Regions from separate parts of the Paenarthrobacter sp. 22069 genome, predicted to be linked through region 1. Evidence: riboswitches for the same ligand, from Rfam matches in the RefSeq annotation. Region 1 holds a riboswitch; each other region holds the start of a gene.
What was found. Region 1 has a riboswitch for cyclic di-AMP ahead of ACTJK0_RS10580 (M23 family metallopeptidase). Riboswitches for the same ligand answer to the same signal wherever they lie in the genome.

Region 1 (9,577 bases):
AAAAAGCTTTGGGCAAAGAAATAGCCCTTGGAGCGTGAAGCCCAAGAACTAGTTGCCGTAGTGGTAGTACGAGGATGAACCGGTAGCTGCCGGGGAGTGGAGCAGCGTGCCCTGCGACGGGTTCAGCGCGCTGATCATCATGCCGTTGCCGACGTAGATGCCAACGTGTGCGCCACCGTTCTGGACGACCAGGTCACCCGGCTGCGGGGTGGAGGTGGGAGTCATGATGCTCCACGCGTTGGTGCGGGGGATGCTGATGCCGGCCTGCGCGTAAACCCACTGGACGAATCCGGAGCAGTCCCAGCCCGTAACGGGGCTGGTGCCGCCCCAGACATAGGAGTGGCCGATGCCGGTGTAGGCAATGGCTGCAATCCCGGAAGTGGCCGCAGAAGACACGGCGGAGACAGTCTCAGCCGTCTTGGCAGCGGTCGACCCACCCTGGGTTGCCGCGGCGGGGTTGGCCGAATCGGTGGACTGGGTGCGGACCGCTTCCACCTTGGGTGCAGCGGTGGTCTTGACGACGGGACGCTCGAAGGAGACCGTCGCCGTGGGGGCAGCGGTGACAGCCAGGGCGGTCTGGGCGGAGCCGGACTCAGTGGATGCAGAAACACCAGCAGTGGTGTCAGCAGCCGTCGCGGGCAGGCCCATGCTCAGGATGAGGCCCGATGCAGCTGCCACAACGGCAGCCTGGCGGCCCACGGTCCCGGCATTGGCACTTACAGCCTTGGACATGGCATCCAGGGGGTTGGTGCGAACCGTTTGCGCACGGTGGCGCGCAGAATGATGGCGTGAAGACACGAAGGTAGCCTCTCCCAATGCCTGCGAGGTGAGCTGTCGGATTCGGATGGGAGTCACCCGGCCACAGTGCTTTCCTAAAAAAGCTCGTGACTTAACCCCAAGGCCTCCTGGAATGAAGGCCAAAATTGGTTCCCCCGCCCCTGCCAGACGATGAAATGCGAACGGACCTTGAGCGGTGGCAGAGTTAGGCAATCCACTCAAGAGCGTCAACTTCGGAAAAGTTGACGCGAGTTAGACGGTACAGCAGTTTTGCTTCAATGTCACATTCAGGTCACGACGGGTTACGAGGATCTGAGAGTGCGCAGTCATTTGGTTACAGCCAGCCCATCGGATCGACCACTTCGCCGTTGACCTGCACCTCGAAGTGCAGGTGGCAGCCCGTGGAGGCGCCGGTGGTGCCGCTGAGTGCCACAACGTCCCCGCGGGAGACTGTCTGGCCAACCTTGACGTTGAAGGATGAGAGGTGGTTGTAAGTAGTCTCCAGGCCATTTCCATGGTCGATGACCACCCGGTTCCCGCCACCGAACTGGTGCCAGCCGGCGAAGGTAACGGTTCCCGTGGCCGCCGCCAGGACAGACGTGCCGCACTGCGCGACGAAGTCCTGCCCCCGGTGGAAGTCACCCGTACCACCGGTGATCGGGCTTACCCGGTAGCCGAAAGGGGAAGCGGTGGTGAGGGTGGCCAACGGCGCTGCCAGGGTGCCGGCAGAAGCCGCGCGGGTCACCGATCCGGCCGACTGGGCACTGAGGAGCTGTTTCAGCTTGCCGTCGGGGTCCGCCTTGGTGACCACGGCGGAACGGCTAAAGTCGATCTGCGCGCCAATATCCGCAGAAATCTGCGGCTGCGGGCTGACCGCGGAGGCGGCCATGGGCGTATTCCCACCGGCGTCAGTTGCCATCACAGGGCCGGTTGCAGGCACGGTCACCGTCAGCACCAGGCCAGTGGCGGCGAGGGCTATGCCAGCCTTCTGGCCGATGCCACTTGCGGCGGCGAAGTCCGTCATCTGCCGGAAGGGACCCCGGCGGCGGAGCGAGTCGCGGTGCAGGTCGCGGGGGCGCTCCGCTGCGACATCCTCGGCACCCCGGGGCGCGGGAGGGCCGTCCGCGCGGCGGCGGCCCCGGGAGGTCTGCATGGTCAAGAAGGGTTCCTCTCTGGAAAAGCCTGCGGAGTTAGCTGTCGGATTCGGGTCAGAGAGTTCAAAGACCCGGCCCGTCATGGGCAAGCTTCTGCACAGGGGTATTCCCGGAAGAATCCTTCACTGGAGAGGCATGCTGCTGACGGACTTCACCCCAAGGCAGTCCCCCGCTGCCGTTTGTGGTTCCCCCGCCTCTGCCAGTAACGACTCATGCACCTGGCCCGCTGGCAGAGCTCGGCTCCGGGTCAGGTAACGCTTAAGTATCAACGATCGCTTCTACTATAGGGGCTTAAGACCCTAGGTAACAATTCCGTTATCTTTGGCCGAAACCGCTGATTAAGATATGCAGCGGGCGTTCAGGAACGGGCAACAGCAACGAAGACGTGCGCGGCCACTTCGGGCGGCAACTCGAGTGCACCTTCGATCCCGGGGACCCGAACGGAGATGTAATCACCCACACGCTCCAGTGCCGCTGCGGCGCCGGGGCGGATCCCCCCTTCGTCGAGCTGGGCCAACAGTTCCGGTTCAACCTGGATGGGCTCCGCAAGCCGGACAACGGTGACACCCGAGGCCGGTCCATAGTTCTTCATGGCTTCCACCAGGCTGATGGCGCCGTCAGCGAAGCCGGGACCTGGCTGCCCGCCCAGGTCTGCCAGGCCGGGAATGGGGTTGCCGTACGGCGACTCCGTGGGATGGTCCAGCAGCTCGTAGATGCGCCGCTCCACCCGTTCGCTCATGACGTGCTCCCAACGGCAGGCTTCGTCGTGGACGTAAGCCCAGTCCAGCCCAATCACGTCGGCGAGAAGGCGTTCGGCCAGCCGGTGCTTGCGCATGACCTCGGTGGCGCGCTTGCGGCCCGTGTCCGTAAGTTCCAGATGCCTGTCACCCGAGACGATAACCAGCCCGTCGCGCTCCATCCTTCCGATGGTCTGGGAAACAGTGGGGCCGGAGTGGCGCAGACGCTCGGCGATACGGGCCCGCAGGGCGACGATGTTTTCTTCCTCAAGCTCCAGGATGGTCCTGAGGTACATCTCCGTAGTGTCGATCAGATCCGTCATCCAGCTCAGCTCCTCGAGCGCAGTACCTTGCGTTGTCCCACCGTATCGCCTCTTCCCGCGAGGTAGTTCGGGGGCAAGCTTAGCCTATTTTGACTTAGTCCGAATAGCCGCGGCGTTCCCCGCCCGTCTCAATGTCTGGACTTTGACGCCCCCAACTCCCGCCTGCACAGCAGTTCAGGCAGAATGGGGACGGCCTGTATTGCAGCCCGTCACCGGCTGCCGGCCACCCACGACCCGCCCGTCCGGACCAAAGCTTTCGTCCCCGCCGAATTGGAGCCCCTGTGAGCGACACCAGCATCACGATCCCTGCCGACCTCCTGCCCAAGGACGGGCGGTTCGGGGCCGGTCCGTCCAAGGTCCGGCAGGAGCAGATCGATGCCCTGGCAGCAGCATCCAGAACCATCCTGGGCACGTCCCACCGGCAGGCACCGGTCAAGAACCTGGTGGGCTCAGTCCGGGAAGGGCTCAGCCAGTTCTTCCGCGCTCCCGAAGGCTACGAGGTAGTCCTGGGCGTGGGAGGCTCCACCGCGTTCTGGGACATCGCCAGCTTCGGGCTGGTGGAGAAGAAAGCCCAGCACTTGTCCTTTGGCGAGTTCGGGTCCAAGTTTGCCGCGGCCACCAACAAGGCGCCCTTCCTTGAAGCTTCCTCGATCATCAAATCGGAGCCGGGCACCCGGCCGGCAGCACAGGCCGAGGCCGGGGTGGACGTGTACGCCTGGCCCCAGAATGAGACGTCAACGGGCGTGGCCGCGCCGGTGCAGCGGGTTTCCGGAGCCGACGAGGGCGCGCTGGTCCTGGTGGATGCGACATCGGCAGCCGGCGGGCTGGACGTCGATGTTGCCCAAAGCGACGTCTACTACTTCGCCCCGCAGAAGAACTTCGCCTCCGACGGCGGCCTTTGGCTGGGCCTCTTCTCCCCCGCCGCCATTGAGCGTGCAGCGCGGGTCAAGGAAAGCGGCCGCTGGATTCCGGACTTCCTGGACCTCCAGACCGCCATCGACAATTCCCGCCTGAACCAGACGTACAACACTCCGTCGCTGTCCACCCTGGTAACCCTGGATTCCCAGGTCCAGTGGCTGAACTCCAACGGCGGCCTGGACTTCGCCTCCAAGCGGACCGCCGACTCCGCCGGACGCATCTACAGCTGGGCCGACGCGTCCGCGTTCGCCACCCCGTTCGTGGCGAAGCCGGAGGAACGCTCCAACGTCATTGCCACCATCGACTTCGATGAGTCGGTTGACGCCGCAACAGTGGCCAAGGTCCTGCGCGCCAACGGCATCGTGGACACCGAACCTTACCGGAAGCTGGGCCGCAACCAGCTGCGGATTGCCACTTTCGTGGCCATCGAGCCCAGCGACGTCTCGGCCCTGCTGTCCAGCATCGATTACGTGGTGGGCGAGCTGCGCAAGTAGGCAGGCCTTAACGTACGACGGCGCCGCCCGGGTTTGTCCCGGTCGGCGCCGTTTTCGTTGGTTCCGCTGGCCGTGGCCGGTTTCCCCGGCGAAGGTGCGGTCAGACTCCAGCTTGCGGGCCGTCGTCGTCCTTCGGCTCCTCCGCCTGCTCAGAAGCCTGGGCGTCCCCCGCCACTTCCGCCGCAACCTCACCGTCCACTTCCGCGACGCCTGTTTCCCGGGCGTCAGCTTCGGAGTCCTGCTGCTCATCCTCGGGGCGGACGCGTTCGGCCCACGGCACCCACTCGGGGGCCAGGATGGAATCCTCTGACGGCAACAGGCCGAGCTCGTTCACCGTGACCACTTTGGAGCGCGAGTTGCGGGTCAGTACCGCATACCACTGCCACCCCGCGTAACCGGGCAGCCGCGACTCGAACAGGTGCGTGACCAGCCGGTCGCCCTCGCTCCTGGCTGCCAGGTGCACCCCGATGGTGGCGGCGGGCGTAATGCTCTCCACCGCGGTCCGTGCAGTCTCCACCGCCGCGGCCAGGAAAGCGTCGGGCTTGCCCGTACGCCAAACGGGCACGCCTGCCTTGCGCTTGGGCAGGGTCTTGGCAGCCTGCTCCTGCACCGGCGCGCCTGGCTGTTCAGATTGGGGGCTCATGGGCGCTTAAACGTCCAGCTCGTCGGCAACCTTGCGCAGCGCGGCAGCAATGGCCTTGCCCTTGTTGCCGTCCGGGTACTTGCCTTTGGACAGGGTGCCGGACAGGTTGTCCAGCACGGTCACGAGGTCCTGTACCAGCGGGGCGAGGTCCTTTGCGCTGGGGCGCTTTGCCTTGGCAATGGAGGGGGTCTTGTCCAGCACCCGCAGGCCCAGGGCCTGGGCGCCTTTGCGGCCGTCCGCCACGCCGAACTCCACGCGGGTGCCGGCCTTGAGCTCTGTCACACCCTCGGGCAGTGACGACTTGGGCAGGAAGACCTCCTGGCCGTCTTCGCCCGCGAGGAACCCAAAGCCCTTGTCCTTGTCATACCACTTGACCTTGCCGGTAGGCACGTAATCAACCTTCTTCGTTCTGCTGTCTCGAGACACGGCCCGCGGCCACCGCATCCGCAGTGTTGTGCGGGTTCAAGGTATGGCCGGCGCAAACCGTGTTGGTCTGTATCCTTCAAGGTTATCCTGCCGCATGCCCTGTTCCTGTTTCCGGCGGCTTTGTTCCGCCGCAGGCGCAAGCCCTGGCCCTCTCCCGCCACGGCCACTCACCGGCACGGGCCGCCCCGCTGTAGCGTTACGTCCATGACTTCCTCGCGTTACCGGCGGCCGTTGACGGTCCTTGCCGCAGTTATTGCCGTGCTTTCGCTCGTGGCCGTAGGAACGGTCATGGCGATGGCCTTTGCCGGCGTGGCCGCGCCCACCTGGATCACCTACACCGCCCTCTACGGGCTGCCGGCAGCCTTCATCCTGATGCTCCTGCTGGTCCTGGACGGCGTGGCAGCCCGGCGCCGGGCTGGACGGGCGCAGCAGCGGTAACGTTGGACTGATGTCCCTTATTCGTGCGCTTGGCAAGGATCTGGAGGCACGCAGCGACGATTCGCTGCGTGCCCTGTTCGCCGCGCGGCCGGACCTCATGTCCCCGGCGGTTCCGGATTTCGCTGCCCTGGCGGCGCGCGCCAGTTCCCGTGTCAGCGTCCAGCGGGCGCTTGAGCGGCTCAACCGGCCGCAAATGCAGGTCCTGGAGACGCTGCACCTGTGCACCAATACGGACACGGGCCACAGCGCCTCGGCGGAGGGCCTGCAGCACCTGATCCGAGGCGCCTCCCTGGCCACCGTCGAGGACATCCTGGGAACACTGCAGGAGCTTGCCCTGGTGCACCCCGCGCCTCCCCCGCACGGAACTCCTCCCCCGGCCGCGAACCAGCCTTTCTACCTCCCGGTAGGGTCCCTCAAGGACGTGGTAGGCATTTATCCCGCCGGCCTCGGCCGCAGTTATACGGAGCTGGTCCGCCTGCAGCCGGCGTTCGCGCAGCGGGCCGTCCAACTGGTGTCGGAACTGCACCGCAGGGGCTTCCCCATCCAGGACGCCACCACGCCCATGGAGGCTGCTCTGGCGCTCCAGCACTGGACGGCAACTCCGGAGGCACTGCAGGCGATCCTCGCCGAAGCTCCGCAACGGACGACGGCGCTGCTCGCCCGGTTCCGCAACTGGGCCATGGGTGCCGTCCCCCAGGCGCAAAGGAAAGCTTCGGTCCTCTCGGAGGGCGCCGACGTCGGTCCCGTGGACTGGCTCCTTGCCCGGGGGCTGCTGGTCCCGCTGGACGCGGCGCACGTGGAGTTGCCGCACAGCGTGGGGCTGGCCCTGCGCGGAGGGGCCGTCGTTAACGATTTCACCCTCGAACCACCGGTCCCGGAGCTTGGCCGCACTACCGCGGCACTGCGCAGGAACGCGGCCCTGAGCGCCCTTTCTGAGACCCTGCGCCTGGTGTCCGAACTCGTGCACACCGTCGGCGACCATCCGCTGGCGACGCTGCGCAGCGGGGGCGTAGGGGTCCGGGAAATGCGCCGGCTGTCCGAGGTGCTGCGCGTCGACCAGGGAACCGTGGGCCGGCTGCTGGAACTGTGCGGCCTGGCGGGATTGATCCGCCTGGACGTGGACTCGTCGTCGTGGGTGCAGCCGCCCGAACTGGAGTGGCTGGTCCTTCCGAGGCAGGAACAATGGCTGTGGCTGGTAAATGCCTGGCTCGCCAGCGAACGTGTGCCGTCCATGGTGGGCCAGCCCGTGAACGCCGCTCCCGGCGCAGCGTCCGGACGGTCTGCCGCCGGGACTACCATCGCGGCGTTGTCAGCCGGCGCGCAGCGGCCCGACGCTCCCGTGGTCCGCAAACGAATCCTTGAGATCCTGCATGAGCTGACGTCAGAGGCTTCTGCCGGCGACGGCGCCGCTCCCGTCCTTGATGCTGCATCCATCCTGCAGCGCGCGGAGTGGTCGCAGCCACGGATGGCCCGGCGGTTCAGTTCCCTGATCCGCGGAGTCCTGGCCGAGGCGGAGATGCTGGGCCTGGTGGGTTCGGGTGCCTTGAGCCAGCTGGGCAGCGCCTTCGCCGAGGACAATCCGGACGCCGCCTTGGCCATCCTTGGCGAGCATCTGCCGGCCGCCCTGAACCATGTGCTGCTGCAGGCCGACCTGACCGCGGTGGCCCCGGGCTACCTTGCTCCCTCCCTCGCCGGGAAACTCCTGCTGATGGCGGACGCCGAAGGCCAGGGGCCGGCCACCATCTACCGGTTCTCCGCAGGGTCCATCAAGCGCGCGCTCGAGCAAGGTTATGATGCGGCGGCGCTCTTGGCGTTCCTCCGCGAACACTCCGCCACCGCGGTCCCGCAGCCGTTGGAATACCTGGTGGAGGACACAGCATCCCGGCACGGCAGGCTCCGGGTGGGGCAGTCCGTCAGTTTTATCCACAGCGACGACGAAGCGATGCTCCGGGACCTGGTGGCAGGACCGAAGGCTGCCCAGCTCGGCCTGGCCTTGCTTGCCCCGACGGTTGTCACGTCCTCGGCTCCGCCCCGGGAACTCGCCGCCGCCCTCCGCAGCCTGGGCCTGTCCCCGTCCGTGGACGGGATGGAGCCGGCCGCTCATCTTCGCCGCCCGTCCGTTCCGCACGAAAACCTGCGCCCCGTCTACACCGCGCCGCGGACGGCGCCCGCGGCAGAGGAAGTGAACGCCCAACTCGACGTCCTGCGGAAGGCGGACGCCGCCGTCGGGCATTCCACCGGTTTTGCTGCGGCCGGCAGCGAGGCCGCCACCCAGCTTGGCCTTGAGGCGCTGCAGACGGCCATCCGGCTGAAGCAGCGGATCCAGATGAACGTCGTGGACAGCCTGGGGAATGCCAGCGTGGAGGTTGTTGTTCCGCTATCGGTGAGCGGGGGCCGGGTCCGGGTGTTTGACCCTGCCAAGGACACCGAGCGGGTCCTGTCCGTCCACCGCATTATCGATATCGAGGCCGCAGAGGAACTGCGCCAGTGAAGGAATCCACTCCGTGACCGACGGCCCCCTGATCGTCCAAAGCGATAAGACCATCCTCCTCGAGGTGGACCACGAGCTGGCCACCGAGGCCCGGCACGCCATTGCCCCGTTCGCAGAACTCGAGCGTGCGCCGGAGCACATGCACAGCTACCGGTTGACGCCGTTGGGGCTGTGGAATGCGAGGGCCGCAGGACTTGACGCCGAAAAGGTGCTGGATGCGCTGCTGAAGTACTCCCGCTTCCCCGTGCCCCATTCCCTGCTGATCGACATCGAAGAAACCATGTCCCGGTACGGCAGGCTGCGCCTGGAGAAGGATCCGCGGCACGGCCTGGTCATGCGGACGGATGACTACCCTGTCCTGGAGGAAGTCATCCGTGCCAAAAAGATCGCGCCGCTGCTGGGTCCACGGATCGACGGTGAGACGGTGGTGGTGCACGCCTCCCAGCGGGGGCAGCTCAAGCAGCTGCTGCTGAAGCTCGGCTGGCCGGCGGAGGACCTGGCCGGCTATGTGGACGGAACCCCGCACCTGATCTCCCTCAACGAGGACGGCTGGAAGCTCCGGCCGTACCAGCGGCTGGCGAGTGAAAACTTCTGGGCGGGCGGCAGTGGCGTTGTGGTGCTGCCCTGCGGCGCGGGCAAGACCCTGGTTGGGGCTGCAGCAATGGCCACCGGTTCCACCACCACGCTGATCCTGGTCACCAACACGGTGGCCGCGCGGCAGTGGAAAGACGAGCTGCTGCGGCGGACGTCCCTCACGGAGGAGGAAATAGGCGAATATTCCGGCGCCCTCAAGGAGGTCCGGCCGGTGACCATCGCCACCTACCAGGTACTCACCACCAAGCGCGGCGGCATCTACCCGCACCTGGAGCTGGTGGACGGCCACGACTGGGGGCTGATCATTTACGACGAGGTACACCTCCTGCCGGCCCCGATCTTCAGGATGACGGCGGACCTGCAGGCCCGGCGCCGCCTTGGGCTTACCGCCACGCTGGTCCGCGAAGACGGCCGCGAGGGCGAAGTGTTCAGCCTGATCGGCCCCAAGCGCTATGACGCGCCGTGGAAGGACATCGAGTCCCAGGGCTACATTGCGCCCGCTGACTGCGTGGAAGTCCGCGTGGACCTACCCAAGGATGAGCGGGTTGCCTATGCGATGGCCGACGACGCCGACAAGTACCG
Region 2 (9,577 bases), on a different contig from region 1:
GCCTTCGGCGAGCTCGGGCAGGTCTGCAGTCAAGGCTGGCCCCTTACGGAAAGTCAGTGAATTGCCACTAACTCTATCCCGCCAGCCGGGGACGGCGCGCTGCGGCGGCTGATGAAATGTTGGAGGCTGCGGGGGGCGATCGGGCTAGACTCAGGAACTGGTCCTGTCAGCAACCTCGAACGAGGTGTTTTATGCGCGTCATCAGCTACAACCTCCGCAAGCACACGGCCAGCGGCGAGCTCCTCGCCCTGGCACGGAACCACGACATCGATGCGCTGTGCCTGCAGGAGGTGGATTCCAGCGACCTTCCCGAGACCCTGGGGCCCCTGCACCTGGCCGATGCCACGAAAGGCAACCGGCTGGGGCTTGCCATCTATTACCGCACCAGCCGGTTCACAGCGCTGGATACGCAGTCCTTTGCACTGAAGAAATCGATGCACGACCGGGTGCTGGCACCGGCGCACGAACGCCTGATTGGCACGCGGGTCATGGACAACGAAACCCAGCACGAATTGGTGATCGGCTCGTTCCACGCCGCCCCGCTGACGGCATCGAACTCGCTGCGGCGCAAGCAGATCCACGCAGCCCATGCCGAGCTGCTGAGCATGGGCAAGGGCCTGATGACCCTGATGGTGGGCGACTTCAACTATCCGTTCTTCACCAAGAACCTGGACATGCACATGAAGAACTCGGGGTATGCCCTGTCGCTGAGCAACAGGCGCACCTACACCCGCTACAAGGTATTCAAGGGCCACTTCGATTTTGCCACCTCACTGGGCTTGGACATCGCCAGTGTCGAAACACTCCCGCGCGGCAACTCGGACCACCTGCCCATCCTGGTCACGGCCGAGTACGGTGAGGGCTACTAGGAGCTCATGGCGTGGGCAGCCGGTAGATTCGTGCGTCGGCGTTGCTGAACACGAGTTGCACACCTGGCTGGGACTTTAACCAGTCCTCCATCTGGGCGGAGTTGCGCTCGGTGGTCTGGCCCTGGAGTTCGAGGCTCGCCTCTGTGGACCGCATGAGCAGCACGAAGGCGCCGGCAGGGTTGTGCCGGCCGTAGTTGTAGAAGATCGGGCCGCAGCTTGCCGCTGACAGGTTCCGCCGGCACAGGTCATCCATGGTCCGGTACCGGTGTTCCAGGTAGGCGTCGCTTCGCCACGGCGTGGGGTGGGCAGCGGAGATGATGGCCGCGCCGTGGGGCGCCATCCGCTCAACTTCAGCCACCGCGGCCATTTCGCTGCCCGTGAATATGTCGAATTTCGTATTCCCGAACCTGCTGGTCTCGATCAGCAGGGAAAGCACCAGGAAGGTGGGAACGAGGGCCGCCATGGTGCGGAGGGGAAGGCCGCGGCTGCCCTCCTTGGGCAGCAGGATCGAAGACGCCTGCAGGGCGACGAAGGGCAGCGCGAACAATGAGACGCGGATGAGCATTTCCCCGCCATAGGACTGCATCGGGAAGAGCAGGATCGGGGTAACCGCCAGCAGGACCACCCGGATGTCAAGGCGCTTCCTGCGCCAGTCCCGCAGCGCCCCTGCCGCAGCGAGGGCCCACAGCACGAGGGTCAGGACCATGCGGACCTTGACCACAAGCGAATGGCCTGGAGTTCCCGTCACGCGGTCAACGACATTCGCCGCAACGGCCCCCTGCAGTCCTGCGTCCTCAAGCGGCGGGTGTCCGATGAGATAAGCACTGGCCGGATAGACCAGCCAGAGCGCAAGGATCACGGCGGTGATCAGGGGCAGCCGGCCGGTCCAGACGCGCCCGGTGAGGCAGAGGGCCATCACGGCAATGAGCATCATGAAGGGCGTCAGCTGGTGGCTTGCGCAGATGACGGTGACCAGCAGGAGGGTGGCCACTAACGCACTGACCCGATGCTGTGGCCGGTGCTCGGAGGGGGACCGGCCGCGCCACCACACCGCAAGGTTGGCGGCCCGGAAGCCGCGGAACGTGCCGGGCCGCGCGGCCAACGGGCCGAGGAGCAGGGCGATCACCACGAGGTACAGGAAGAAGGCAAAGGCCTGGGGCGACAGATAGTCCTGGTCCTGCCAGTTACCGAGGCAGAAGAGCCAGAGTACAAGCCAGAGGCGGCGGGGATCAGCCGTCAGGAACCGCGTCAGGACCCCCAGGGCGGCGAGCCACAATCCCACGTTAACCACGGGAGCCCAGAGCGCTACGCTTGCCGGCGCAAGGCCTGTGGCCTTAATGATCGTCGCCAGCAGGGCAAAGTAGCCCGGCCAGTTGAAGTAGGCATCAATGTCCGGATCTATCACCTGGGTGCTCGAGAGGGCGTCGGCGATACCCAGATGCCGGAACGCGACTTCGCCCCGCGGTACATCGGTAACAAAGGCCGCTGTTCCAAACAGTTCAAGCACGAGCACTGCGAGGAGCCACATCATCACTGCCCGTCCTGCAGGCCCGCCGGCTTTCCCCCGCAGCGCCGCGACGAAGGTGACATTAACGAGCACGAGCCCTATCCAGTAGGGGTAGGGCAGCACCGCAACGAGGCCCAGGTCGCTGGTGACCGGTACCGCCACGGTGGAGGCCGCCCCTGCAACGAGCAGCAACGAAACGAGGCCAGCCAGCGCGAACCCCAGGTCGCGCAGCCGCACCCTCCCCTGGTTGCGCCGGGGTGCATCGACCGCGGCGCTCACAGGGCCTGCACCAGGAGGCTGCACACCCGTTGCCCGTATGCCTCATTCGGGAAGTCGCCGGAAGCCTGATGTCGCGTTTCGGTGGCCCGGACATGGATCGTTGACGGCTCTTTGCCCGGCAGTCCGCCGTCGTGCCCTAATGCTGCAACAGGTGACAGGAGAGGAAGAGGCAACTGGCTCACCAACCTTGCTGTATTACGCGGACTCATGTTCGGCCAATGGGTCAGGGCCCCGGCATGCGGCGCGCCAAGGCTGCTGCGGCGGTTGTCCTGTCACCTGTCCGGCATCCCAGCAGCCACGACATCGCCGTAGCCTGGAGCATACGGGCTGGTCATGCGGCGGGCACCAGTAGTGGGTACCTAATTTCGCGCCCGGACTTACCCTGTTTTGTGGGCAGCCAGCTGGGGTTCTTCCGTGCGGAACTGCTTCCCGAAGGGAGTCAGCCCATCAGTGCAGCGTCCGTGAGACCTTTCCGGGAAAGGCCTGGCTACCAGGATTCTTCGGCGTCCAGCCTTGCCATCAGGTCCGGCCAGGATGCAGCGAAGCCGGGATGCAGCTCCAAAGAGTCCACTTCAGCCACTGGAATCCAGAGCAGCGCGATGCTTTCAGGATCGCTGATGACGGGCTCGAAGGATTCCTGCACCCGCACCACCACCGTGGTGTAGGACCAGTAGCCATGGTCCAGCACCGACGTGAACAGCACTTCCACGCTCTCTGGCGGGACGGCGGCTTCCTCGTAGGCCTCCCGGAGGGCGCCCTCAACCGCTTCCTCGCCCTCGTGGAGTGCACCGCCGGGCAGGCCCCACGTGCCGCCGTTGTGGCTCCAGACGGCACGGTGCTGCAGGAGCACCCCCTTGGTGGGGTCGTAGGCCAGGACTCCGGCCGCGCCGAACCTGCCCCAGTACCGGCCGCGGTCGCCTTCCACCCAGGCGTCGCCGGGGTCCCGGGGACCGGTGCGCGGCGGTGGCGTGGAGGACATGCTGGAGGACAGTGGGTGATCCATTAATCCAGTCTGACAGGTCGGGCGGCAGGATGCCGTCCTGCGTCAGGTGTCGTGTCCGTGGTCGACGGTGAAATCGCCGCCGGGGTACATGACTGTCTCGTGTCCGTCGTCGAAGCGGACAACGTAGGGCGGGTGTCCGCCCTCGCCACGGACTTCCAGGATCACTCCATGCCGGTCCGAAGACCCCACGTTCCTCCCATGGACCACGATGCGGTCTCCTTGGGCTGCCTCCATGGCAATCACCTCCAAGCCCCCAGATTACGACTCCGGGCGGGCATGGAACAGGGGCGCCGTGGCAGGATTCCGGTATGCCGTTGAACCTGGTCCTCATCGCCGATACGCACGTGCCCAAGCGCGCCAAAACCCTGCCTGCGCAGGTGTGGGCCGCCGTCGAAAAGGCTGACGTGGTGTTCCACGCCGGGGACTGGGTGGAGGCGGCCCTGCTGGACGAATTCGAACGCCGGAGCAGGCGGCTGTTGGGTGTTTACGGCAACAATGACAGTCCGGAACTGCGGCGGCGGCTGCCGGAAACGGCCACCGCAACGCTCGGGGGCGTCCGCTTTGCAATGGTCCACGAGACAGGCCAGGCGAAGGGCCGGGAACTGCGGTGCGAGGCGCTGTACCCGTCCGCGGATGTGCTGGTGTTCGGCCACAGCCACATCCCCTGGGACACCACCTCACCCCGGGGACTGAGGCTGCTGAATCCGGGGTCGCCCACGGACCGCCGCCGCCAGCCGGCCTGCACGTACATGGAGGCGGTGCTCGACGCCGGGCAGCTGTTCCGGGTCACCTTGGTGGAGGTCGGCCGCAGCTGACTCCGCCCGGGCTTGGCAGGGCGGGGAATCTATGCCTAGGCTGGGAAACGTAAGCATGCTTAGCTTTTGCTGTTGCCGGTGGGCAGCCGCAGTTTCCCGGAGTCCGGGCAGTGAACCGGCCAGGACTCCGCACGAACAGGAGGACCGCCATGACTGACCAGTACACTTTCCGCAACCCCGTCACTGCGTACGAAAAGATCTCCCCACCCAAACAACACCAGCCTGAGCCCGGCCTGGATGCCGAACTTGAGCCCAAGGCCGACCTCGGCGAGGAGACGTACCGGGGCACGGGGCGGCTGGACGGCCGCCGGGCCATCGTGACCGGCGCCGACTCGGGGATTGGTGCGGCAACGGCCATCGCCTTCGCACGGGAGGGTGCCGACGTCGTGCTTTCCTACCTGCCCCAGGAAGAGGAGGACGCCTCACGTATCGCGGGCATCATCGAAGCGGCCGGCCGGAAGGCCGTCAAGGTCCCGGGCGACCTTAAGGACTCCGCAGCCTGCCGGGACCTGGTGGACACCGCGGTGGCCGTCCTGGGCGGCGTGGACATCCTGGTCAACAATGCCGGAAAGCAGGTGGCCCAGGAAGACCTGCAGGACATCACGGACGAGCAGTTCGACCACACCCTGAAGACCAACGTCTACGCCATGTTCTGGGTGACGAAGGCCGCCGTGCCGCACATGCCGGCGGGCTCCACCATCATCAACACCACATCCATCCAGGCCTACAACCCCTCCCCGACCCTGGTGGACTACGCCACCACCAAGGCCAGCATCAACAACTTCACCAAGGGCCTGGCCCAGCAGCTGGCCCCCAAAGGCATCCGGGTGAACGCCGTGGCTCCCGGCCCTATCTGGACGCCCCTGCAGGTCAGCAGCGGCCAGCCCAAGGAGCAGCTGCCCGAGTTCGGCCAGTCCACTCCCCTGGGCCGGGCGGGCCAACCCGCCGAGCTCGCCCCCGCCTATGTCTTCCTGGCCTCACCCGAGTCCAGCTACGTGGTGGGCGAAACACTGAACGTCAATGGCGGCAGCCCCACCCCATAGCTTCCGCTCCCGGGAACCGCCGGCGGCGAACGCCCTCAGCGGTCGGCGTCCTGGCCGGACGCATCCTGGTCTGCCAGGAGCCGGTCCGTAGCGGGGTCGGGCTCGCCGCCGAAGAATTGGGCCAGTACCGTTTTGAACACTGTTTCTCCGGGTGCAGCCCGGAGAAACAGTGTCATGGACGAGCGGAGCTTTTTGGCGTCGATGCCGCCGAAGACGTCCTGTGCAGACTGGTCGGCATGGTTCGCCAGGACCATGGCACATTCGAGCAGCCGCGGACCGAGAACCTCGTGGTCCAGGTAAGCACGGGCCTCGGCAAGCGAGGAAATGGCATACCGGCGTGAGGTCTCACTCTGCCCGAGCCCGGCAATCTGCGGGAAGATGAACCACATCCAGTGCCCGGACTTCCTGCCCACCTGGAGCTCCCCCAGCGCCTGCTCATAGGTTCCGCCGCTGTTCTGGGCGGCGACAAAGCGGTCAAGGCCAAACTGATCATTCATGGGGTTCTCCTGGATGCATTCAAAAGGGACAAGTCTTCCTCAAGGGATGCAGCGGCAGCCTGCAACTGCGGGTCCGGGTCTTCCCGCCACCTCGCCAGGACAACGGATGCCCGTTGCTGCTCCCGCTCCCCCAGCCCTGCCAGCATGGGCGCCAGCACATCGGCGAGGAGCGGCGCTGTCAGATCCGCCGCCTGCGCGGACCGAAGGAGACCCTCCAGCCGGGTCAGGTCCGAGTGCCGGAGCAGCCGAACGCGCGACTGCAGCAGCACCACGGCGGCCAGGCGGCGTTCGAAAACGGGCCGGCCGCCCGGCCGCGGCTGGCCCCACAGGGCGGAGGCCAGCATCACGGTGTCGTCATGGTCAAGGTCCTTGAACTTCCGCAGGGCATCGCGGACCGTGCCACGGACTGCCCCGATGGAGGAACCGTAGGAGGCAAGGCGCCCGCCCAGCCGGTGCGCCACTTCGTCCGCACGGTACCAGGCACCTTCGTTCTGGAGGGTCCGGTCGATGAATTCCGCCGCGGCGGACACTGTCTCCGCAGGGCCCGTCATCGTCCGCGCCCCGTGGAGGCGTGGAGGATGCAGAACGGCGTCCAGGGCCGCGCTTCGAGCCGGCCCTCGGCGATGGGTTCCCCGCACGCAGCACAGATGCCGTAGGTACCTCCGGCGAGCCGGGCCAGGGCAGCTTCCACCTCGTCCAGTCCGGCGGAGCTTTGCTTCAGGAGCGCCGAGGCCTGCGATAGTTCGAAGGCGATGGTGGAGCCTTCGGGGTCATGCTCATCGTCGACGTTGGAGTCGCGGCGTGCCGAGTTTGCCGCGTCAATGTCGGCCCGCAGCGCGGGCAGCAGTGCCATGCGCCGTGCCCGCTCATCTTCGAGCAGCGCACGGAACCGTTCGAAATCTGGCATGGGGAAAGCCTAGCGCGTCAGTCAGTACCAGTTCAGGGACACGGAGTGGTTCCAGGCGGCGCACGGGGAGCCGTAGCGGTCGCGGATGTAGCCGAGGCCCCACTCGATCTGGGTGCGGTAGCTGGTCAGCCAATCGCTGCCGGCGCTGGAATACTTTCCCGGCGGCAGGGCCTGGGGTATTCCGTAGGCGCCTGAATAAGGGTTTGTGGCGGTGGTCAGCCACCCCGATTCCCTGGTCCAGAGCTGGGCGAGGCAAAGGAACTGGTCCTGGCCCCAGCCGAAGGCGGCGAGCCGTCCGGAAGCGTAGCTTTTCGCCCCGGCCGGGTCATTCACGGCCCCACCGGGAACGGAAGGCACGACGACGGCGGGCGGGGCGGGTGCCACGGGCGGGGTACCAGGAGCAGGAGCGGCCGGATTGTCGGCGGGAGCGGCGGCCTGCACGGGATCCGGCGGCGCCGGATTTGGCTGAACGGGACTTTGCTGTACGGGATTTTGCTGTATGGGAGTGCTGGGAAGGGCCGGGGTTCCGAAGGGTGCCGCAGGTTCGGCGGGTGCGGGCAGCCGCGCAGCAGCGGCCGCGGCGGCCGCCTGCCTGCGGGCCTGTTCCCCGGCTGCAGCACGCCTGGCCTCCTGCGCCTGCCCGTAGGCGGCCAACGCCGCCTGGCCCTGCCGGTACTCCCCCTCAAGGGCCGCCGTCGTCCCCTTCAGTGCAGCCAGCTGCGCCGTCAGCTCCTCGCTGTGCTGCTGTTCCTGGGCGACCTGCCGGCCGAGCGCGTCACGCGCTGAGCGGGCAGAATCCAGTTTTGCTTTGGCCTCCGCCGACAGCCGCTCCCGCTCGCTCCTGGCAGCCCTTTCCTGTTCCGTGAGGGCGGCGGCGACCCTGCCGGCGGCCCCCGCTTTTTCCACCAGCGCGGCAGTCTTGTCACCGACCAGCTTGACCAGGTTCAGTCCCTGCACGCTGTTGGTGCCGAGGGCGTCCAGTGCCACGAAGAAACCCGCGTTGGTGCCCCCGGTCTTGTAGGACTGCGCGGCAAGGGCACCAATGTCTTTCCGGCGCCTGGCCAGTTCATCGTTGGCCCGCGCTGCCTGCGCGGTCAGGGCTTCCAGCCTCAGCGTCGCGGAGTCGAGTCCGGCCTGGGCGACGGCGTATTCGGCCGCCGACCGGACGGCGGCGTCCCCGGCGGCTTCCGTCTGCTGCTGCAGTCCGTCCAGGAGGCCTGTAATGGTGGTGATTTCGGCTGCCTTCGCGGCTTCCGATGACTGCGCCGCGTGCACGTCAGCCCAGGAGGGGTAGCCGGCGGGCGGGGCGGGATCATCCGCAGTGGCCGGCAGCGGGAAGGATGCCACCGCCAGGGCCAGCAGGACCCCGGTCAACCGGCGCCGGGGATTGATCACGAACAGGGGCATAGTCCCGAAGCCTACCCTTCGCCGGGGCCTGCAGGCAGGGGTCCGTTTCGGGATTGTTATCGCTGGCCTTTCCGGGACGTCAGCCAAGGTCAGCCCGGAAAAGGCTGTCCGGATCCATTCGGTGGCGGAATCCGAGAGGACCACCTCGTATGTTACCCAAATGTGACAATTAGCGGGAGCGCGGGTTATGGTCTTCTGGTGTCCCTCTCAGTCGGGACATTCCCATCAGTATGCCGAGCCCTGCCGCTGATCATGGGACACAACCGCTCCAGCTGGCAGGGACGGGGGAACCAAGTTTCCACGGCCACGTGTGTGGCCTTGGGGTTAAGTCGATAGTGTCTCCGTACGTCACGGGGTGCTTCCGGCCGGGTATCTCCAGCCCGAACCCGACAGCTCACCCCGCAGGCATGGGAGAGGCGATCAACCGTGTCAAAAATTTCCACCACTGCCCGTCACCGCGCGACCCCGGCCCGCTCCATTGTGCTCGAGGGCCTCGCCGTCACAGCCAAGTCCCAGGCCCGCTCGCTGGGCCGCCCTGCGCTCGCCGTTGCTGCGGCATCCGGCATTGCATTCGGCGTTGGCGCCCCGGCCCACGCCGGTGTGACCGGAGCGGACACCACTGATAACAGCAGCGTCCAGGCATACTCCGCGCCCGCTGCAGCCCCCGCGGCTGCCACGGGAAGCGTGCACACCGTTGTTTCCGGTGACACCCTCGGCGCCATTGCGTCCGCCTACGGCGTCGGCCTGAACGACCTCCTTGCGGCCAACGGCCTGGGTCTGTCCTCGATCATCTACCCGGGCGACCAGATCCAGATCCCCGGCGCAGGCTACACGGCTGCTCCTGCTCCTGCCCAGGCACCGGCACCGGCACCGGCACCCGTCCAGACTGCCGCAGCCACGGCACCGACGAACACCGGCATGAACATGTCCTACGCTTCGGCCACCACGGGCACCGGAACCGGCGCAGCCATCCTGGCATCCGCCTACAGCCAGGTCGGCGTGAACCAGGACTGCACTGCCATGGTTGAGAAGGCGCTGCGTTCCGTTGGCAAGACCGTCGGCGACCTCGCGCCCACCCAGTTCTTCCAGTACGGAACGGTGGTAGGCGCTCCGGCCCCCGGTGACCTCATCATTACCTCCGGCCACGTGGGCGTTTACGCCGGCGACGGCCAGGTTGTGAGCGGTGGCGTCAACGGCTACACCACCCAGGTCCACTCCATCAGCTGGCTCAGCGGCTACTCCGTGGTCCG
Region 3 (9,577 bases), on a different contig from region 1:
AATCCATCGTCATGGCCCACGGGGGCACGGTTGAGCTGGTCTCCCGACCGGGCAGGACCGAGTTCGCGGTCCGCTTTCCGGCCGCTGGCTCCGCCGCATCCTGACCTGCGTTCCACGCCGCCCTGACTTACACAGCCACGTCACAGGTTGTGCCTAAAGCCCACAAATACGGTGGAGCCACTGTTGATGCATGACGCTCACCGACTCCACTTCAGGAACCCTGCAGGACGCCGCGGTGGCGCCGCCGGGCCTTCCTTCCCGGGGACGTGCCGTACGGCGCGCCCCCGTGGACACGCGCACCGCCGTCCCCGTCCTTGACGTCACCGTCCCCGTCTTCAACGAGGAGCGCGACCTTGAGGAATGCCTCCGCAGGCTCCATGGGCACCTGCTGGATACCTTCCCGCATACTTTCCGGATCACCGTGGCGGACAACGCCAGCACGGACGGAACCCTGAAGATCGCCGAACGGCTGGCCCGCGAGTTCCCGGAGGTGACGGTGGTCCACCTGGATGAGAAGGGCCGCGGGAATGCGCTGCGGAAAGTGTGGCTTGCTTCCCCGTCTCCGGTCCTGGCCTACATGGACGTGGACCTTTCCACCGATCTGGCGGCGCTGCCCCCGTTGCTGGCACCCCTGATTTCCGGGCACTCGGACCTGGCAATCGGCACCCGCCTGACCCGCAACTCCCGCGTTGTCCGCGGGCCTAAGCGGGAGTTCATTTCGCGCAGCTACAACCTGATGCTCCATTCCCTGATGGCTGCCCGGTTCAGTGATGCCCAGTGCGGGTTCAAGGCCATCCGGGCCGATGTCGCACAGCAGATCCTCCCCTACACGGTAGACAACTCCTGGTTCTTCGACACCGAGCTGCTGGTCCTGGCCGAACGCTGCGGCCTGCGGGTCCATGAAGTCCCCGTGGACTGGATCGACGATCCCGATTCCAGCGTTGATGTGGTCCGCACGGCGCTGGCCGATATCCGTGGGATGGCACGGCTCACCCGCGACCTGCTCTACGGCCGGATCCCGGTCCCTGAACTGCGCGCAGCCCTGGCGCGGGGGCCGCTGCCTGCGTCGTCGCGGGCCGACGAACAGACCCGCCGCGGCAGCCTCTTCGGCCAGCTGGTCCGGTTCGCAGCCATCGGCGCCGCCTCAACGCTTGCCTACCTGCTGATCTTCCTGTTTTGCCGCGGCTTCATGGATCCGCAGCTAGCAAACTTCCTGGCCCTGCTGGTCACCGCCGTTGCCAACACCGGAGCCAACCGGCGCTTCACGTTCGGCATCCAGGGCGGCAACCCGGTCCGGCACCATTTCGAGGGGCTGATCGTGTTCGGCATCGGCCTGGTGCTCACCTCGGGGGCACTTGCCCTGGTGCACTGGACGACGACGCCTGACCGGTGGGCGGAAGTCCTCACCGTCGTGGCGGCGAACCTTGCGGCCACGGCAGTGCGGTTTCTGCTGTTCCGGCTCTGGGTGTTCCGGGAACGGACGCCGCGGGCGAAAACGGGCGACCCGGGCGGCACCGCCTTTCCGGCAGCAGAGCCCGGCGAAGACACCGAAGCCGGCACCCAAGCCACCTCCTCCACAGAAACGGCAGCATCATGACCTCCACCATTTCTCCCGCCGGCCACGCTGCCGACACGCCAGCACCTTCTGCCGACCCGGACCTGCAGCCAGCAGCCGACGGGACCGCGCCCCGCTGGAAGCGCTACGCGTTCGGAAACCAACCGCGCTGGGTCCGGCCGTCAGCCGCGGGGCTCCTGCTGGCCACGGCGGTCCTCTACCTCTGGAACCTGGCAGCCACGGGCTACGGCAACTCGTTTTACGCCGCCGCCATCCAGGCGGGCACCAAGGACTGGACCGCCTTCCTCTTCGGCTCGCTCGACGCCGGCAACGCCATCACCGTTGACAAACCACCCGCAGCGCTGTTTATCCCGGCGCTGGCAGGCCGGATCTTCGGCTTCTCATCCCTGAGCATGCTGGTGCCCGAAGCGCTCATGGGCGTGGCCGCCGTCGGCTTCCTGTACCTGGCGGTCAAGCGGGTCACCGGACCTGCGGCGGGCCTCCTGGCCGGGAGCGCCCTGGCGCTGACGCCGGTGGCTGCCCTGATGTTCAAGTTCAACAACCCTGACGCGATGCTCTCCCTCTGCCTGGTGCTGGCGGCGTACTTCACCACCCGGGCCATCGAACGCGCGGGCTGGAAGTGGCTCGTGGCGGCCGGCGCCGTGATCGGCCTTGCATTCCTCACCAAAATGCTGCAGGGGTTCCTGGTGGTACCGGCGCTGGGGCTTGCCTACCTTTGGGCGGCCCCCACCACGCTGGGGCGCCGGCTGCTGCACCTGCTGGGCGCACTGGGCGGCATCATCGTTGTAGCCGGCAGCTACATCGCCCTCTTCCAGTTGACCCCGGCGTCGGAACGGCCGTACATGGCCGGGTCCACCACCAACAGCTTCCTGGAACTGACGTTCGGCTACAACGGACTGGCGCGCATCACGGGCTCGGGTGAGGGCGTGCCCGGCGGCGGGGCGGCAGGCGCGGGCGGCGCACCCGCAGGCGGTTTCAGCGGCGCACCCGGCTTCGGCGGCGGCAACAGCGGATTCGGCGGCGCGGCGGGCCTGCTGCGGATGTTCGGGACCAGCTTTGGCGGCGAAGTGTCGTGGTTGCTGCCCGCGGCCCTGGTCCTGCTGCTGGCAGGCCTCTGGTTCACCCGCCGCGAAGTCCGCACCTCAACGAGCCGGGCGGCACTGATCCTGTGGGGCGGCTGGCTCCTGGTCACGGCCGGGGTCTTCAGCTTCATGAGCGGCATCGTCCACCCCTATTACTCGGTGGCACTGGCACCGGCCATCGCGGCACTGGTGGGCATCGGCGCCGTCGAACTCTGGCGCGGCCGCGCGTACTGGCCGGCCCGGACCGTCCTCGCAGCGGCCATCCTCGGCACCTCCATCTGGTCCGCCGTACTCCTGGGCCGGGACGCCGCGTGGCTCCCTTGGCTGCGCATAGCGATCATCGTCCTCGGCGTCGTTGCCGCTGCCGCAGTCCTGTTCCGCCTGGACGCAGTAGGAACCTCCGGACGCTTCCGGCGCGCAGGCGCGGCCGCCGTCGTCGTCGTATCCCTCCTGGCCGGTGGACTGGGAACCGCCGCGTGGACCCTCGCCACGGCCGCCACGGCACATTCGGGTTCCATTCCGACGTCGGGGCCGGCGGGGTTGTCAGCCGGCGGCTTCGGCAGCCGGGCCGCAGGACTCCGCGGTGACCGCACAGACGGCAGGGACGCCGCCGCGGACGCTGCTGCCGGTGCAGAAGGCTTCGTCCCTGCCAATGGCCTTCCCGGCGGTGCTGGTGGTCCCGGTGCCGGCGGAGCAGGCGGTCCCGGTGAAGGTACCGCCGACGCCGCCGTGACCACGCTGCTCTCCTCCACCACCACGAAATGGTCCGCCATCGTCTCGGGCGCCAGTCAGGCAGCCGGCCTGGAACTTGCCTCGAACACCAGCGTCATCGCGCTGGGCGGCTGGAATGGCGGTGACCCCTACCCCACGCTCGCCGAGTTCCAGGACATGGTCGCCAAGGGCGAGATCAGTTACTTCATCGAAGGCGGCGGAGGGATGGGCGGCGGCATGGGCGGCCGGGGCGGCCGGGGCGGCAACTCGGAGGTGGTTGCCTGGGTCCAGGCCAACTTCCAGGCCCAGACGGTGGGCAACTCCACCGTGTACCAACTCACCAAGTAGGACGCCATGGCCGGCCGCTTCACCAGCACCACATATCGACGCACCGCCACCAGCCTTGTGCCGTCCCGTCCGGGACAGGCAGCCGAAACAACCCGTACCGCCAGGGGGAGCGGAAAGGACGGCTCTGGCGTCCGGCGGCCCCGACCTGCCCTCGCGCAGCGGCTGGAACTGGCAGCAGTCCTGGCGGGCACGGCCGTGCTGTACCTCTGGAACCTGGGGGCGTCCGGCTGGGCCAATGCGTTCTACTCGGCGGCAGCCCAGGCCGGATCGCAGGACTGGACAGCCTGGTTCTTCGGTTCCTCCGATGCCGCAAACTCCATCACGGTGGACAAGCCGCCGGCGTCGCTGTGGATCACGGGGTTGTCCGTCCGGCTCTTCGGGCTGAATTCCTGGAGCATCCTTGTGCCCGAAGCGCTGATGGGGGTCGGCGCGGTCTGGCTGCTCTACCTCGCCGTCCGGCGGGCGGCAGTACCGGCCACCGGTGACGCAAAGCTCGCGCATCGGGCCGGGCTGCTGGCCGCCGCGGTCCTTGCCCTCACCCCCGTGGCCACGCTGATGTTCCGGTTCAACAACCCGGACGCCCTGCTGGTGCTGCTCATGACGGCGGCCGCCTACGCGGTCCTCCGTGCCATCCAGGATGAACGGCTGGGGTGGCTTGTGCTGGCGGGGGTATTTCTTGGCTTCGGGTTCCTGGCCAAGCAGTTGCAGGTGCTGCTGGTGGTTCCCGGCTTTGCCCTGGCGTTCCTGGTAGCGGCCCGGGGCAGGATGGGGCGGCGCCTGCTCTGGCTCGCTGGCACCAGTGCCGCGATGGCGGCTTCCGCCGGATGGTGGCTCCTGGCGGTGGAGCTGACACCGGCCAGCGTGCGCCCCTACATCGGCGGCTCACAAAACAACTCCATCCTGGAGCTGACGCTGGGCTACAACGGCCTGGGCCGGCTGACCGGCGACGAAACAGGCAGCGTGGGCGGCGGCAATGGCTGGGGCGTTCCGGGGCTGCTGCGGATGTTCAGCAGCGAGTTCGGCGGCCAGATCGCATGGCTCCTGCCGTCCGCCCTGATCCTAGCCGCTGGCCTTCTCTGGGTGGGCCGGCGGGCCCCGCGGACCGACATGGTGCGCGCCAGCGTCATCATCTGGGGCTCGTGGGTACTGGTGACCGGCCTGGTGTTCAGCTTCATGTCCGGCATCATCCACCCCTACTACGCGGTGGCACTGGCACCCGGCATAGCCGGGCTTGCAGGGTTGGGCGGAGTTCTCCTGTGGCAGCACCGGCACCAGCCGGCCGCGGCCATTGCCCTGTCTTCAGCCACAGCAGCGGCGGCAGTCATGGCGTTCCAGCTGCTGGGCACAACCACCGCCTACGGTCCCTGGCTACGCGGGCTGGTCCTGGCAGCGGGCTTGGCGGCCGCGGCCGGGGTTGGACTGGGCAGGCTTCTTCGCCTGCGCTCCACGCAGTGGACGACGGCGGCCCCGTGGACGACGGCGGCCCGGTGGACGGCAGCAGTGCAGCGGACGACGGCGGCGCTCGCCATTGCGGCATCGCTCGCCGGACCGCTGGCGTTCTCCATCTCCACTGCGGCGACGGCCCACAGCGGGGCCATTGTCAGCGCCGGTCCGGCGACAGCATTCGGCGGCCCGGGCGGGTTCGCCGGCAACAGGGCCGGTGGGCCCGGCACGGGCGGCAGTGCCCGGCAGTTCGGCGGTCAGGCCGGACAAGGCCAGGGCCAGGGCGGAGCTGGCGGGGCCGCCGGACGTGGCGGCGGTGGAGGTGGCGCTATGGGTGGTCTTCTCGGCGCCCCCACCCCGTCGGCAGACCTGGTGGCAGCGCTGAAGAACGGTGCAGCGGGGTACACCTGGGCCGCGGCGGTGGTGGGTTCCAATAATGCGGCCGGTTACCAACTGGCAACGGAACTCCCCGTGATGGCGATCGGCGGCTTCAACGGCACCGATCCCTCCCCCACCCTTGAGCAGTTCCAGGAGCTGGTGTCGAAGGGGAAGATCCACTACTTCATTGCCGGCGCAACCATGCGGTCCAGCACCGGCTCAGACGCTGCCACCCGGATTGCACAGTGGGTAGCCGAAAACTTCGCCGCGCAAAGCATCGGCGGGACCACGGTCTACCAACTCGCCGCCTGATCCGAACTGAAACCTGGAGCAATTCGACGCGCTGCGGCCGTGACTTCCGTTACCTAAATGTGACTTTCGCGTTTCATTCCTGTACCGTCGATTGGGTGCGGTCCCCGTTCGGGCCGCATATCCCGGGTTGACGCCAAGCTCTGCCGCTTCCCCGGATTCCGATTGAGCTACGGCAGAGGCGGGGGACCCACCGTCCCGGGCAATGCATGCCCTTGGGGTTAAGCCAGTACGTGTTCTTTCCGTACGGCCGGATGCCCTCATCCGAACCCGACAGCTAACTCCGCAGGTGTGAGAGGCGATCAATCATGTCCAAAAACACGGCAGAAGCACGCCTGCAGGCCAAGGCTAAACACCGGGCCGCCAAGCAGGCCAAGAAAACCACCCTGGGCCAGCGCGCGGGAATTCTCGCAGCATCGTGCGCCGTGCTGGTGGGGGTAGGCGCGGCAGGTCAGGCCACCAGCAGCATGACTCCAGTGTCATCGACCGAGTCCAACACTTCCACGGCAGCGGCCGACTCCCAAATGAGCATTGAGAAGAGCGAGATCCGTTCCAACCCGGCAGCCACCCCCGCCCCGGCAGCCATTACGGTCGCGCCGCAGGCAGCAGAACCGGCCCCGGCAGCGCCCGCACCGGCGCCCGCGGCTCCCGCACCCGCCCCGGCACCCGAGCCCGCCCCGGCACCGGAGCCGGCTCCCGCCGTCGCAATTAACGACCCCGCCGGCGCCCAGGCGTACGCCGCCGGCCAGCTGGCCTCCTTCGGCTGGGGCCCGGATCAGATGCAATGCCTGCAGACGCTCTGGACCAAGGAATCAGACTGGACCACCACCGCCACCAACGCCAGCAGCGGGGCCTACGGGATCGTCCAGTCCCTGCCCGCGGAGAAGATGGCGAGCGCCGGTGCGGACTACCTCACCAACTACCGCACGCAGATCAACTGGGGCCTGGACTACATCAAGAAGAGCTACCAGTCGCCCTGCGGTGCCCTGGACTTCCACTTGGCACACAACTGGTACTAAGCAGGTCACCCCGCAACGGGGAACTGCAGCGCAAGCCGCGGGCCGCCTCACATGATGCGGTCCGCGGCTTGCTTTAAGGGTTGGCCTGCCCCTCATTCCGCCACGGAATGTACTGCACTGACCACCTGTTTCCGTCTGGATCGGCGAAATGGACGAAGTGGCCCCAGTCCTGCACGTCGATGTCGCTGACGTCCACGCCGTTGTTCTTCAAAAAATCGTGGGCGGCCTTGATGTCATTGACCACCATCTGGAGGTTGGATCCGGAGCCTGGCGGGGCGTCCATGAGTCCTTCGCCGATGCAGATGGAGCAGGCGGAGCCTGGCGGCGTCAACTGCACGAAGCGGATGGAGTCCGAGGGCCGCTCGTCATAGTCGGCGTTGAAGCCAACCTTGTTGACGTAGAAGTCCTTGGCCCGGTCGACGTCGGATACGGGGACAAACACGAGCTCGAGTTTCCAGTCCATCCGCTCAGGCTAGCGGCAGGAAACCGTTTGAAAAAGGGTGAATAACTACCCTGCGATGCCGTAGAGGCGGTCGCCGGCGTCGCCAAGGCCAGGAACGATATAGGACTTTTCGTTGAGTTTCTCGTCGATGGAGGCCAGGACAATGTGCACATTGGCCCCGGACAGCTCCTCCTCCAGCCTGGCAAGGCCTTCCGGCGCGGCGAGCAGGCAGATGCAGGTGACGTCGGACGCGCCGCGCTTGAAGAGGAACTTGATGGCCTCGCGCAGGGTGCCGCCCGTTGCCAGCATGGGGTCCAGGACGAAGACCTGGCGGCCGGTCAGGTCCTCAGGGAGGCGCTCCGCGTAGGTGATGATGTCCAGCGTTTCCTCGTCCCGCGCCATGCCCAGGAAGCCCACTTCAGCGGTGGGGACCAGCTTGGTCATGCCCTCCAGCATCCCCAGCCCGGCGCGGAGGATGGGGACAACCAGCGGGGTGGGTTTGGTGAATGCGGTGCCGATGGTGGTGCTGACGGGCGTTTCGATGGTGACGGGCTCGGTGCGGACTTCCCGGGTGGCCTCATAGGCCAGCAGGGTCACCAGCTCTTCCGTCAGCTGCCGGAAGACAGGAGACGGCGTGTTCTTGTCCCGCAGGACGGTGAGCTTGTGGGCGACCAGGGGGTGGTCAACAACGAGAGTACGCATCCCCCAAAACTATCATCCGGCGCTGCCCTTCCCGGGTCCGGAGCTTCCGTGCTCGTGCACTTCCTCGGCGACGACATCGCGCACGATCGGACGGTCGAACGACGGCGCGGCACCGGCGTGCTCCCGCCTGCGGACAAGGTGGAACAGCCGGTGGGCCATAATCACCACACCGACCCAGGTGAGGCCCAGAAGCCACCCTGCCATGACGTCCGTCAGCCAGTGGTGCCCCAGGAAGACGCGGCTCAGGCCCATGGCGATGATGAAGATGGTGCCGGCCGTAATGGCAGCGACGCGGACCCGCATGGTGTGGAACTGGAGGCAGATGAGGTACACCACCAGGCTGATGACCACCGTGGTGTTCAGGGTGTGGCCGCTGGGGAAGGATGGCGAGTCCTCGAACGGGGGAACAGCGTCCGCGTGGTCCGGGCGGGTGCGGCCCACCAGCTTCTTGCCGAACGTGGTGGCCGTGATCGACGCTGCTGCTGCCCCGCCGATCAGGACCAGCGGCCGCCAGTTCCTGCTGAGGTAGGTCAGCCAGGCGGTGAGGATGCTGGCCAGGATGGGCATGCCGATGCCGCCGCCGATGTTGGTGAAGCCGGTGACGAAGGCATCGAGCGCCGGGCTGCGCAGGCTTTCGGCGAAGGCCAGGGCAGGCTTGTCCATGTTGGCCAGACCGGCGGAGTCCACCACGTTGTCGTAGACTTCCGCACCGAGCAGCGCCAGCGACACGATGACGACGCCGCCCACCAGGATAGTGAGGACCAGCGCCGCATAGGGTTTGAACCAAATACTTATGCGGTCCCGAAGAGTGTCCATGGTGCCTCCCGGCGTCGGTAAGTAACCTGAATATCCCTCGAAACTATCATTGAGCCATGCCCTTGCCGGAAAAGAAATACCATGCCTGGATGGGCCTTGCCCTTGCGGAGGCCCGGCGGGCGCTGACAACGGAGGACGTGCCGATCGGGGCCGTGGTGATAGGGCCCGACGGCGGTGTGCTGGGTTCCGGCCGCAACCAGCGCGAGGAACTGGGCGACCCCACGGCCCACGCCGAGGTGGTGGCCATCCGGGAGGCGGCCCGGCGGTTGCAGGAGCTGGCCAGGCTGGAGGGCGGCGCCGGCGATGGCTGGCGGTTGTCCGACTGCACCTTGGTGGTCACCCTGGAACCCTGTGCCATGTGTGCTGGGGCGATTGTGCTGGCCCGGATCCCGCGGGTGGTCTTCGGGGCCTGGGACGAAAAGGCAGGCGCCGCCGGCTCTGTGTTCGACATCCTCCGTGAACGGCGGCTCAATCACTGGGTTGAGGTATACCCCGGCGTCCGGGGTGAGGAGTGCGGCTCGTTGCTGCGCGAGTTTTTCGCGGGGCACCGCAGCACGATCTGAGCTGCGAAGCTCCTGGAGCCGGAGCGTGGCGCGTCTCCCGGAACCGCGGTCAGTCGCGCTCCCCCAGCATGGCCAGGACCTGCCTCGCGGTGCTGTTCCAGTCCGGCAGCCGTGGCCGGGCGTCCAGGGCCGCCGCATGCCAGGCCTCCCTGGTGCCCGGATCCTCAAGCCAGCGGCGGAGGACGCCG

Region 2: linked by a shared signal. The riboswitch ahead of ACTJK0_RS09050 (LysM peptidoglycan-binding domain-containing protein) and the one ahead of ACTJK0_RS10580 (M23 family metallopeptidase) in region 1 are both predicted to bind cyclic di-AMP.
Region 3: linked by a shared signal. The riboswitch ahead of ACTJK0_RS16345 (hypothetical protein) and the one ahead of ACTJK0_RS10580 (M23 family metallopeptidase) in region 1 are both predicted to bind cyclic di-AMP.

Annotation. Positions count from the first base shown of each region.
Region 1 covers NZ_JBQEQF010000011.1:17,031-26,607, reverse strand. The annotation lists gene ACTJK0_RS10585 (C40 family peptidase) at 49-732, opposite strand; cyclic di-AMP (ydaO/yuaA leader) riboswitch at 803-983, opposite strand; gene ACTJK0_RS10580 (M23 family metallopeptidase) at 1,112-1,930, opposite strand; cyclic di-AMP (ydaO/yuaA leader) riboswitch at 1,941-2,165, opposite strand; gene ACTJK0_RS10575 (metal-dependent transcriptional regulator) at 2,290-2,991, opposite strand; gene serC (phosphoserine transaminase) at 3,273-4,403, shown strand; gene ACTJK0_RS10565 (DUF3027 domain-containing protein) at 4,504-5,046, opposite strand; gene ACTJK0_RS10560 (cold-shock protein) at 5,053-5,436, opposite strand; gene ACTJK0_RS10555 (hypothetical protein) at 5,677-5,910, shown strand; gene ACTJK0_RS10550 (helicase-associated domain-containing protein) at 5,921-8,401, shown strand; gene ACTJK0_RS10545 (DNA repair helicase XPB) at 8,415-9,577, shown strand, end outside.
Region 2 covers NZ_JBQEQF010000009.1:27,320-36,896, reverse strand. The annotation lists gene ACTJK0_RS09105 (thioesterase family protein) at 1-33, opposite strand, end outside; gene ACTJK0_RS09100 (endonuclease/exonuclease/phosphatase family protein) at 192-869, shown strand; gene ACTJK0_RS09095 (glycosyltransferase) at 874-2,655, opposite strand; gene ACTJK0_RS09090 (NUDIX domain-containing protein) at 3,143-3,658, opposite strand; gene ACTJK0_RS09085 (DUF1918 domain-containing protein) at 3,701-3,892, opposite strand; gene ACTJK0_RS09080 (metallophosphoesterase family protein) at 3,967-4,473, shown strand; gene ACTJK0_RS09075 (glucose 1-dehydrogenase) at 4,623-5,516, shown strand; gene ACTJK0_RS09070 (DUF1810 domain-containing protein) at 5,552-6,013, opposite strand; gene ACTJK0_RS09065 (DNA alkylation repair protein) at 6,010-6,564, opposite strand; gene ACTJK0_RS09060 (TraR/DksA C4-type zinc finger protein) at 6,561-6,920, opposite strand; gene ACTJK0_RS09055 (lytic transglycosylase domain-containing protein) at 6,942-8,327, opposite strand; cyclic di-AMP (ydaO/yuaA leader) riboswitch at 8,579-8,750, shown strand; gene ACTJK0_RS09050 (LysM peptidoglycan-binding domain-containing protein) at 8,754-9,577, shown strand, end outside.
Region 3 covers NZ_JBQEQF010000020.1:58,549-68,125, forward strand. The annotation lists gene ACTJK0_RS16325 (HAMP domain-containing sensor histidine kinase) at 1-104, shown strand, start outside; gene ACTJK0_RS16330 (glycosyltransferase) at 191-1,597, shown strand; gene ACTJK0_RS16335 (ArnT family glycosyltransferase) at 1,594-3,717, shown strand; gene ACTJK0_RS16340 (ArnT family glycosyltransferase) at 3,724-5,850, shown strand; cyclic di-AMP (ydaO/yuaA leader) riboswitch at 5,990-6,150, shown strand; gene ACTJK0_RS16345 (hypothetical protein) at 6,156-6,866, shown strand; gene ACTJK0_RS16350 (glyoxalase superfamily protein) at 6,940-7,329, opposite strand; gene upp (uracil phosphoribosyltransferase) at 7,375-8,010, opposite strand; gene ACTJK0_RS16360 (phosphatase PAP2 family protein) at 8,023-8,826, opposite strand; gene ACTJK0_RS16365 (nucleoside deaminase) at 8,883-9,389, shown strand; gene ACTJK0_RS16370 (glycosyltransferase family 4 protein) at 9,439-9,577, opposite strand, start outside.